Regions from separate parts of the Paenibacillus chungangensis genome, predicted to be linked through region 1. Evidence: predicted binding sites of a transcription regulator. Region 1 holds the regulator's gene; the other holds the start of a gene.
The links. The regulator Rex, encoded in region 1, represses fermentation and respiration genes when NADH is low (regulators of the CRP and FNR family bind a similar motif). The targets are predictions, from matches to a motif close to TTGTGAAATATTTCACAA.
Positions count from the first base shown of each region.

Region 2: ACFQ2I_RS00905 (formate/nitrite transporter family protein) is a predicted target of Rex. The motif match lies at 2,423-2,440, and genes of this name have one in related genera.

Region 1 covers NZ_JBHTJZ010000005.1:649,388-653,778, reverse strand. Annotated here, with positions in the region: gene ACFQ2I_RS05580 (hypothetical protein) at 134-619, opposite strand; gene ACFQ2I_RS05575 (amidohydrolase) at 649-1,959, opposite strand; gene ACFQ2I_RS05570 (redox-sensing transcriptional repressor Rex) at 1,934-2,596, opposite strand; gene dinG (ATP-dependent DNA helicase DinG) at 2,602-4,391, opposite strand, start outside.
Region 2 covers NZ_JBHTJZ010000004.1:21,960-26,350, forward strand. Annotated here, with positions in the region: gene whiA (DNA-binding protein WhiA) at 1-38, shown strand, start outside; gene ACFQ2I_RS00895 (HPr family phosphocarrier protein) at 161-430, shown strand; gene ACFQ2I_RS00900 (L-lactate dehydrogenase) at 600-1,520, opposite strand; gene ACFQ2I_RS00905 (formate/nitrite transporter family protein) at 1,573-2,352, opposite strand; gene clpP (ATP-dependent Clp endopeptidase proteolytic subunit ClpP) at 2,495-3,079, opposite strand; tRNA gene ACFQ2I_RS00915 (tRNA-Arg) at 3,266-3,340, opposite strand; gene ACFQ2I_RS00920 (sugar-binding transcriptional regulator) at 3,594-4,391, shown strand, end outside.

The DNA.
Region 1 (4,391 bases):
GGTTTTCCCCTCCAGATGTTGTAGTAGATAGATTATCATATATACAATCTTGATATATCAAAGTATATCATATCTTGAGGGGATCAAGTGGGTGTAAAAACAGGAAGCGGAGCATAATCGCTCCGCTTCCTGTCTAGTGAGTCGCTATGAAAAAATGATTCAACTCTTCTCCGTTTCGAAGGGAATAAAAGTGATAAAAAAAACCGTTACTCCCTTGCTGCTTATATTGCATTTCCCAAGCAGGCTGATCCCGAAACCATCCTGGCTGAATGGCCACTAGCTTCGCATCCGCGTGCTCTCTATCGAATAATTGCAGCATATCTTCCTTCGTCATTGTATTCCCTTCTTCCGTCCGGAAGACGACTTCACCGTTCTGCAGAAATACAATCACGGGCTGTCCAGAAGCGTCCGACCCTTGCGCAACCCAGGTTACCTCGTCCCAGATATGCTTGGTCAATGATTCGATTCGCACAAGGCCTGCCGTTTCCGTCACAGCTTGCCTCACTTCCTGCGATTCGGTCCAATTCGGCATTTGAACGCTGCGATAATAGAATACGCCCCATACAGCCAATGTCAACAGGCAAGCTGTAATCAATACCAGCCATCGCTTCTTATTCATCAGCGGCGGTGACTTCCTGTCAATCACCCTCATGTTGCTTGCAGCAACCGCTCGAAGCTGGCCTGCGCATCGCGTCGCAGCTTCTCCTCGTCCAGGAACAGGCATTTCCCTCCGGCAACCACCTGCTTGCCGTCTACCCACACATCGGTCACATCGCGTCCGCTACCCGCATACACCAGATGGGACACGATATCCGTCAGCGGATAGTAGTGAGGCTGATCGATGTCAAGAGCGATGAAGTCCGCCTTCATCCCTTCCCTAAGCACGCCGATATCTTCGCGCCACAGCGCCCTCGCGCCATATACTGTTCCAAGCTTCAGAGCTTCCATGGCAGGAACGGCAGTAGGATCGTTAGTCACTCCCTTATGAAGCAGGGCCGCCATAGCGATCTCCTGGAACAGATCCAGGTTATTGTTGCTTGCGACGCTATCGGTGCCGAGAGACACCTTCACGCCGGCCTTCATCAGATCCGTCACTCTGGCAATGCCGCTTGCCAGCTTCAGATTGCTTACAGGATTATGGGATATTGAGGCGCCTCTCTCTGCGAGCAACGCGATCTCCTCATCGTTCAGATGTACGGCATGGGCAAGAAGCGCCGGACGCGAGAAGAAGCCAAGCGAATCCAGATGCTTCACCGGCCTGCTCCCGTAATCACGAACATTCTGCTCCACTTCCGCGGTCGTCTCTGACATATGGGTGTGCAGCGGCAGATTGTAATCATGTGCTGCCTGTACGAATTGCTCAATGAACGCTGGAGGACACGTGTATGGCGCATGCGGCGACAGCATCGTCGTGATGCGGCCCCCCGCTGCCCCGTTCCAGTCTTTCGCGAATTGGACAGAGTCCTTCAGCTTAGCGCGCTGCTCTTCCTCAGAGCACAGGCCGATGACTCCGCGCATCAGCACACCGCGCATGCCGGCCTGTTCTGTCATAAGCGCTACCTGCTCCATCCGGTCGTACATATCGACGAACGTCGTTGTGCCGCTGAGCAGCATCTCCGCAATCGCAAGACCGCTTCCGACACGCGTGTCTTCACTTCTGTAACGCGCTTCCATCGGCCACATTTTTTGTTCCAGCCACACTTGCAGCGCTTCATCGTCCGAATAACCGCGCAATAGCGTCATCGGTGAATGGCCGTGCGTATTAATGAGGCCAGGCATAATGGCATGGCGGCTTCCATCGAACTTCTTCACATCGGATTGCAGCCATTGCGGCTGCGGCTCCTCTTCGCCGATATAAGCGATGCGATCGTCCGATACGAGCATGTGACCCCTTTTTACGACGGGCAAGGCATCATCCATTGTAACGAACAGGCTATTCTGTATCCATAGCTGACTCATCGTTTTCATCTCCTTCATGATTCAAGTAGTAAGCCAGGCTCAATAATTCCTTCGTGAAGTCCGCATAGTGAATGCGAATTTCTTCCGGGACCCGAAGAATAGCCGGCGCGAAATTTAGTATGCCTTCAATACCCGCATTTGTCAGCTCATTCGCTACGTTTTGCGCTTCATGAGCGGGTACTGTTATAATGCCGACTCGAATATTGTGCTCCTTGATGGATTCAGCAAGCTTGCTCATCGGCTGTACGGTCAAATGGCCGATACTGCTTCCTACCTTCTCGGGGTGATTGTCGAACACAGCGGTAATCTGCATATTGTCTTTGGAATATTTATTGTAGTTGCAGAGCGCCAGACCAAGATTGCCTGCGCCGATCAACGCGACCTTAATCGTTTGGTTCACCTTTAATATTTGACGAATTTTCTCGATCAGATACACGACATCATAGCCGACGCCCTTCCTGCCGAACTCTCCGAAGTAAGCCAAATCTTTACGAATCTGAGCAGGATTCAAATCAAGCTTCACTCCCAGCTCCTGAGAGGACACCGTCTGCACCTCACGTGCATGAAGCTCGTTTAACACCTGTAAGTACAACGGAAGCCGTTTCACTACCGCTTCCGATATTTTGGTTTGCTTCATTGCCGCTATTCCTCCTCTATCGCTGGCACGATCTTTGCTTGGTCATCGGCTGCAACAGTCCGGTCTGACAGCCACTCTTTCATTCTGGGAACGATCTGATCCACATGCATCGTCTCGATTTTTGGGCCGGGCAAGGAATACAGGAAGTGCTTGCCGTAGAATGTTTCGATTACTCTTGTGTCGTATATAATAACAATCCCCTTGTCTTGCGAGGAACGGACCAATCGACCGAATCCTTGCTTGAACTTGATGACGGCTCCAGGAATGGACAGCTTCATGAAGGGGTTCTGGTTCCTCCGCTGCAGTAACTCCGCTTTCGCTTCCAGTACAGGATGGCTTGGCGGCTGGAAGGGCAGCCTGACAATAGCTAGACAGATCAAGGATTCACCAGGAATGTCCACCCCTTCCCAGAAGCTGCTCGTGCCAAGGAGGACAGATTCCGGTTGCTGAAGGAATCGTCTTGTCAGCTTCGATCGGTTGCTGCTGTCAATGCCTTGTCCCAACACATTGATGCCTGCTTCGGCAAGCGATTCCTTAAGAGGATCGTATACGCCTCGCAGCATCCGGTAAGATGTGAATAATACCAGCATTCTCCCCCTTGTTCCGCTCGCCACATCCCTTAATGATTGCACAAGCCTATTCACATAGTCGTCGTTGTAGGAAGCTCCTTTCAGTACCGGAAAGTCTCTGGGAACGATAACCAGGGCCTGCTCGCGGTATTGGAACGGTGACGGCAGCTGAACTGCACGAAGCTTGCCCTTCTCTTCGTAGCCTGCAAGTCCAAGCTGTTCTTCCGCATATTGAAATGTCTTCTTGACCGTCAGCGTCGCCGAAGTCAGCACTATGCTTTCCTTCGCATCGAAAAAATACTGCTGCAGCTTGCGGCTGACATCGATCGGCGCCGCGTACAATTGAACGGAGCGGTGACGGTAAGCGCTATTGCCTTCAATCCAGAACACGAAATCCACCTGTTCCAGCTTCGTCATCGTGCGTAATTCGTCCTTCAGTCTGCTCAAGTCACGCAGGCAGCCGTTCAGGTCCGTCAATACGCCTTGCACACTCTGTTCTTCGCTTCGTTCCTTCACATCGCTAATAAGCTTTTCAAACGTCTTGATTAACCGTGCAAGCTCGACATGAATATTCCCTTCAACTCCGACCGCTTCCTGCCAATGTTCCGATGTCTCTCCTGGAATTAATCGCTTCACAAGCGTACCGTCGCCTTCGGCCTGGACAGAAGCAATATCGCTGAACAACAATTCGAACAGCTTGTCCCATTGCTCCTTCAATTCGCCCAGCTTGGGCAGGCAGTCGTCAATCGTTTCTACCCAAGCTTCTGCGTGGTCATCTCCATCTTCTCTCAACTTATGCCGAAGCGTATGTAAAATCCCTGAACGGGCATCCTTCTGCAAGCGAGTTAATGTACTAATAAGCGTGAAATAGTTCACGAGCGTTCCCAGATGCTTACCCGCCACTTCTTCTACATGATGAGCCTCGTCTATAACAAGGTGGTTATAAGTTGGAAGCAGGCGGTGATCAGCTTGCACATCGGTGAACAACATAGAATGGTTTGTTATACAGACATCGGCGATATTGGATTCGTGCTTGGCGCGATGATAATAGCACCTCTTGAACCAAGGGCATGCACGGTTCAGACAGGAATTGGCGTCGCTTGCTACCGTCGACCAAAATTCAGCACCTCTGCTGCTGAAGTTCAATTCTTCCTGATCGCCGGTCTCGGTCTCACTCAGCCATACGAGCATGGCGGCGGCGGTTATCCCGTCCTCCCCCTTGCTCA
Region 2 (4,391 bases), on a different contig from region 1:
TTGCTGAAAAAATACGCAACGGAGTAAGTTTTACCTAGTGCAATTAGGTGTAAAATGATATAATAAGATGTAAAAGTATTTTGCTTGGTGGTCATATCAAGGGTACTCTTCATCACATCGCGCATATAAAGACTTCATAAAATATAGGGGGTATGATTCCATGACAAAGCTTCCAGTTGTTGTTCGTCTGAGAACGGGACTTCACGCAAGACCAGCAGCGCTGTTCGTTCAAGAAGCGAATAAGTTCTCCTCTGAGGTATTCGTAGAGAAGGACGATAAGAAGGTTAATGCGAAATCCATCATGGGTATTATGAGCCTGGCGATCAGCTCAGGCACAGAAATTTCCATAAGTGCTGACGGATCGGACGCGGAACAGGCTGTAAACGCTTTAGTCGCGCTTGTCAGCAAGGAAGAGCTGGAGAATCAGTAAGACCAGACCAGTGATATACTTGTGATTTTCTCATCCTATAAGCCCAGCATAAGCACGCTTGTACTGAGCTTATAGGGATAAGACATTTTTTTCATTGGAAAAAGAACGTCGCGGACTCGCTCCCGAAGGAGTGAGTCCGCGACGTTCTTTTTGGCTATTTGATAAGGCTTTAAGCTTGCTCCAGTTCGGCAATTATTGCTTTCATCTTGTTCGCGGATTGCCGGAATAGCTCTTGCTCTTGTTCAGTTATCGTCAGCTCCAGTGTCTTCCTGATGCCGGTGCGGTCGACAATGCAAGGGACGCCAAGATAAGTGTCAGCTTCTACGCCGCAATAAGTGCCGAGCATCGTAGATACATTCAGTACCGCCCCTTCGTCCCGGAGGATGGCTGTACAGATCCGATCGATAGCCAGTGCAATTGCGTAGTAGGTGGCCCCCTTCGCTTCGATAATGCTATACGCTGCATCTCTCGTATGAACGAAGATATTTTCTTTGTCCTCTTTTGAAAGCTGCAGCTCCACTCCGGCGATGTTGGCCAGGCTCCATATCGGCACTTCAGAATCCCCATGCTCGCCCACGATATGGGCATGCACGCTGCGTGGATCGATATGTAGCTTCTGACCGATCAGGTAACGGAATCTGGCGCTATCCAGCAGCGTGCCGGAGCCGATAACGCGTTCTGCTGGCAATCCGGACTTCTTCAATGCAATATAACTCATAATATCGACGGGGTTGGTTGCGATGAGCAGGATGGCATCTTGGTTGTGCGGTAGAATCTGATGTATGATGTTATCGAATATGTCAGCGTTTCGTCGCAATAGATCCGTGCGGGTCTCTCCCGGCTTCTGCGCTGCTCCGGCGGTAATGACGATAATATCTGCTCCTGCACAATCCTCGTAAGTTCCTGCCCATACGGTAGATCCGTCGAGGAATGGCATGCCGTGGTTCATGTCGAGTGCGTCTCCCGCCGCCTTATTGTAATTACTGTCGATAAGCACCAGCTCATCCATCCGGTTCCGCAGCAGCAATGTATAAGCTGTTGTTGCGCCCACAGCGCCCGTCCCGATCACGACTACTTTTGTTTTCTTCATAGTGATAAGCCCCTGTCTCCTTCTGTCTGATAAGTTTCTCGATTAGGTTTTCTCACTTGTTCAGGAATGGTTTGTTCACGAAGTAATACATCCATCCCATCAGCACGCTTCCGCCAATAAGATTACCGAACGTGACGGGGATCAAATTAAGGAGAGCCCCTTCCAACGTAACGATGTCGGTATCTTGTACGACCATTGCAATTGCAAATGTACACATATTGGCAATACTATGCTCGTAGCCAGAGATGAAAAAGCAAAAGACAAAAAGCATCATGGCGAACATTTTAGCCCCGTCAGTCTTCATCCACATCGGAATAAAGAAAGCGAGACAGACGAGCCAATTACATAATATGGCTCGAAAAAATAGCTGCATACCAGGTGTGCTCACCTTCTTGTCGGCGACTTCCAGCAGGAAGCCGTTCACATAGTCGCTGTCAAACAGTCCGGTTGACCAGATCAGGAAAGCAAATACGGCTGCTCCAAGCACATTGCCGGAATAGCTGGTTATCCAAAGCTTAATGGTGTCCATCCATCTCATCTTCTTGCGCAACGCGGCGTAGCTGTAGTAGAACGTATTGCCAGTGAACAGGTCTCCGCCTCCATAGCTAATCAGAATAATCGCCGTCCCGAAGGTTAAGGCTGCTATCGGATAGGTAAGCGGAGAATGCTCTATATAGAAGTAACTCCCGGTCTTGAAAGCTACAATGACCCCGAAGCCGATGAACATGCTCGCCAGCATGGATCTGGCTAAAGATATGATGATACTCTGCTTGAATATTTTTAGCTTCTTCAATGCCAATTGCTCGACTTGTTGTAGCGGTTCGGCCTCCATCGCTCTACCCCCTCATAACTTCTAGGTTATTCTGTCGTATGCAAAGGATAGCATCACAGGAGGGAGGGAGATGTGATTAATGTCACTATATGTGAACAAGAGCCACCCTTCCAGGATTATGGAAGGATGGCTCTTGTCCCTATTAGTCAATACGCTCGATCACCTTATCGATCAAGCCGTATTCATTCGCCTCAGCGGCGCTCATGAAGTAATCGCGGTCGGTATCTTGCTCGATACGGCTAAGCGGCTGTCCGGTGCGCTCTGCCAAGATGTTGTTCAACTTGTCCCGCATCTTGAGGATGCGGCGCGCGCGAATCTCAATGTCGCTGGCCTGCCCTTCGGCTCCGCCAAGCGGCTGGTGAATCATGACCTCACTGTTCGGGAGGGCGTAACGCTTGCCCTTGGCGCCTGCCGACAACAGGAACGCGCCCATGGATGCGGCCATGCCCACGCAGATGGTGGATACGTCAGGCTTAATATACTGCATTGTATCGTAAATGGCCATCCCTGCCGTAATGGAACCGCCTGGGCTGTTAATGTATAACGAAATATCCTTATCGGGATCTTCCGCTGTCAGGAACAGCATCTGTGCAATAATGGAATTCGCTACGACATCGTTAACACCCGATCCCAGAATAATGATGCGATCCTTCAACAAGCGAGAGTAAATATCGTAGGAGCGTTCACCGCGATTGCTTTGCTCGATTACCATTGGAACAAAATTCATAGCCAACCAATCCTCCTTCGAAAGTATGTTCTCTGTATATCTTAATGTATTCCTATAATAACGGATAAAAAAACAAAAGTCAAAGAAAGTCAAACATGTCTTCCAGTAAAGGGATGGGCGGTGATAACATGAAAAAAAGCTGCCCAGCGACAAAAGGTCGCATGGCAGCTTATGTATCCTTTATAGTGGCGCGCCCGCTAGGAATCGAACCTAGATCTCAGGCTCCGGAGGCCTACGTCATATCCATTGGACCACGGGCGCAAAAACAGTAGCAAAATTGATTATATGATATTCTGGTTCCGAACGCAAGAGCCATTCCTGAATAAATATTTTGTGAATTTATCGAGTAATCGTTTTCATCATGACTCCAGCACTTGCAGAACGTCAGATTATTCGGTAATATAATGGTGGGACTTAAAAAGGATCGGCGGGACGTTACGCGTCCAGGTGTGGCGAGAGTCCCCATATTTCGATAAGAGTCTCTGGCTTTGATTGATGGAGAGAAGGAGAGCGAATGCATCAGCTCATTGAATTGCAGCAGCAGCTTGTGCCGGATCTTCTCTATACGATGAGGAAGAGATATGCCATTCTGCATCAGGTCATGCTATCCGATACCATTGGCCGACGGACGCTTGCTACCGAGATGGCGATGACGGAGAGAGTGCTGCGTGCTGAGATCGACTTTCTGAAGGAGCAGGGGCTGCTGGACATTCATTCAGCCGGGATGCGGATCAGCGAAGCGGGCAAGGAGCTTCTGGAACAGCTTGAACCGCTCTACAAATCGTTATTCGGCTTGTCTTCCCTGGAGAAGGAGCTTCAGAATGCCTTCGGCTTATCGCGCGTTATTGTCGTAGCAGGCGACTCGGATCACTCGCTGCAGACGAAGCGGGAATTGGGGAGAGCGGCCTGCCAAGTGCTGCGGGAGACGGTAAGGCAAGGGGACGTTGTGGCGGTAACAGGCGGCACGACGATTGCTCAGGTTGCCAATCAACTCGTATTGTCGGCATCGGCTAAGGATGTGTGGTTCGTGCCTGCGCGTGGCGGCCTTGGTGAGAGCTTGGATTACCAAGCGAATACGCTCGCTTCGACGATGGCGAAGCGCACGGGTGGACATTATCGACTACTGCATGTGCCTGACTTCCTTGGCGAGGAGGCTTACTCGTCGATTATGGGCGAACCGAACATACGTGAGATTGTGGATGTCATCCGAAGCTCACGCATAGTCGTTCACGGAATCGGCGATGCCAAGGTGATGGCCAGGCGCAGACGATTGAAGGAGACCGATGTGGCGGCAATGACCGAGGAAGGCGCA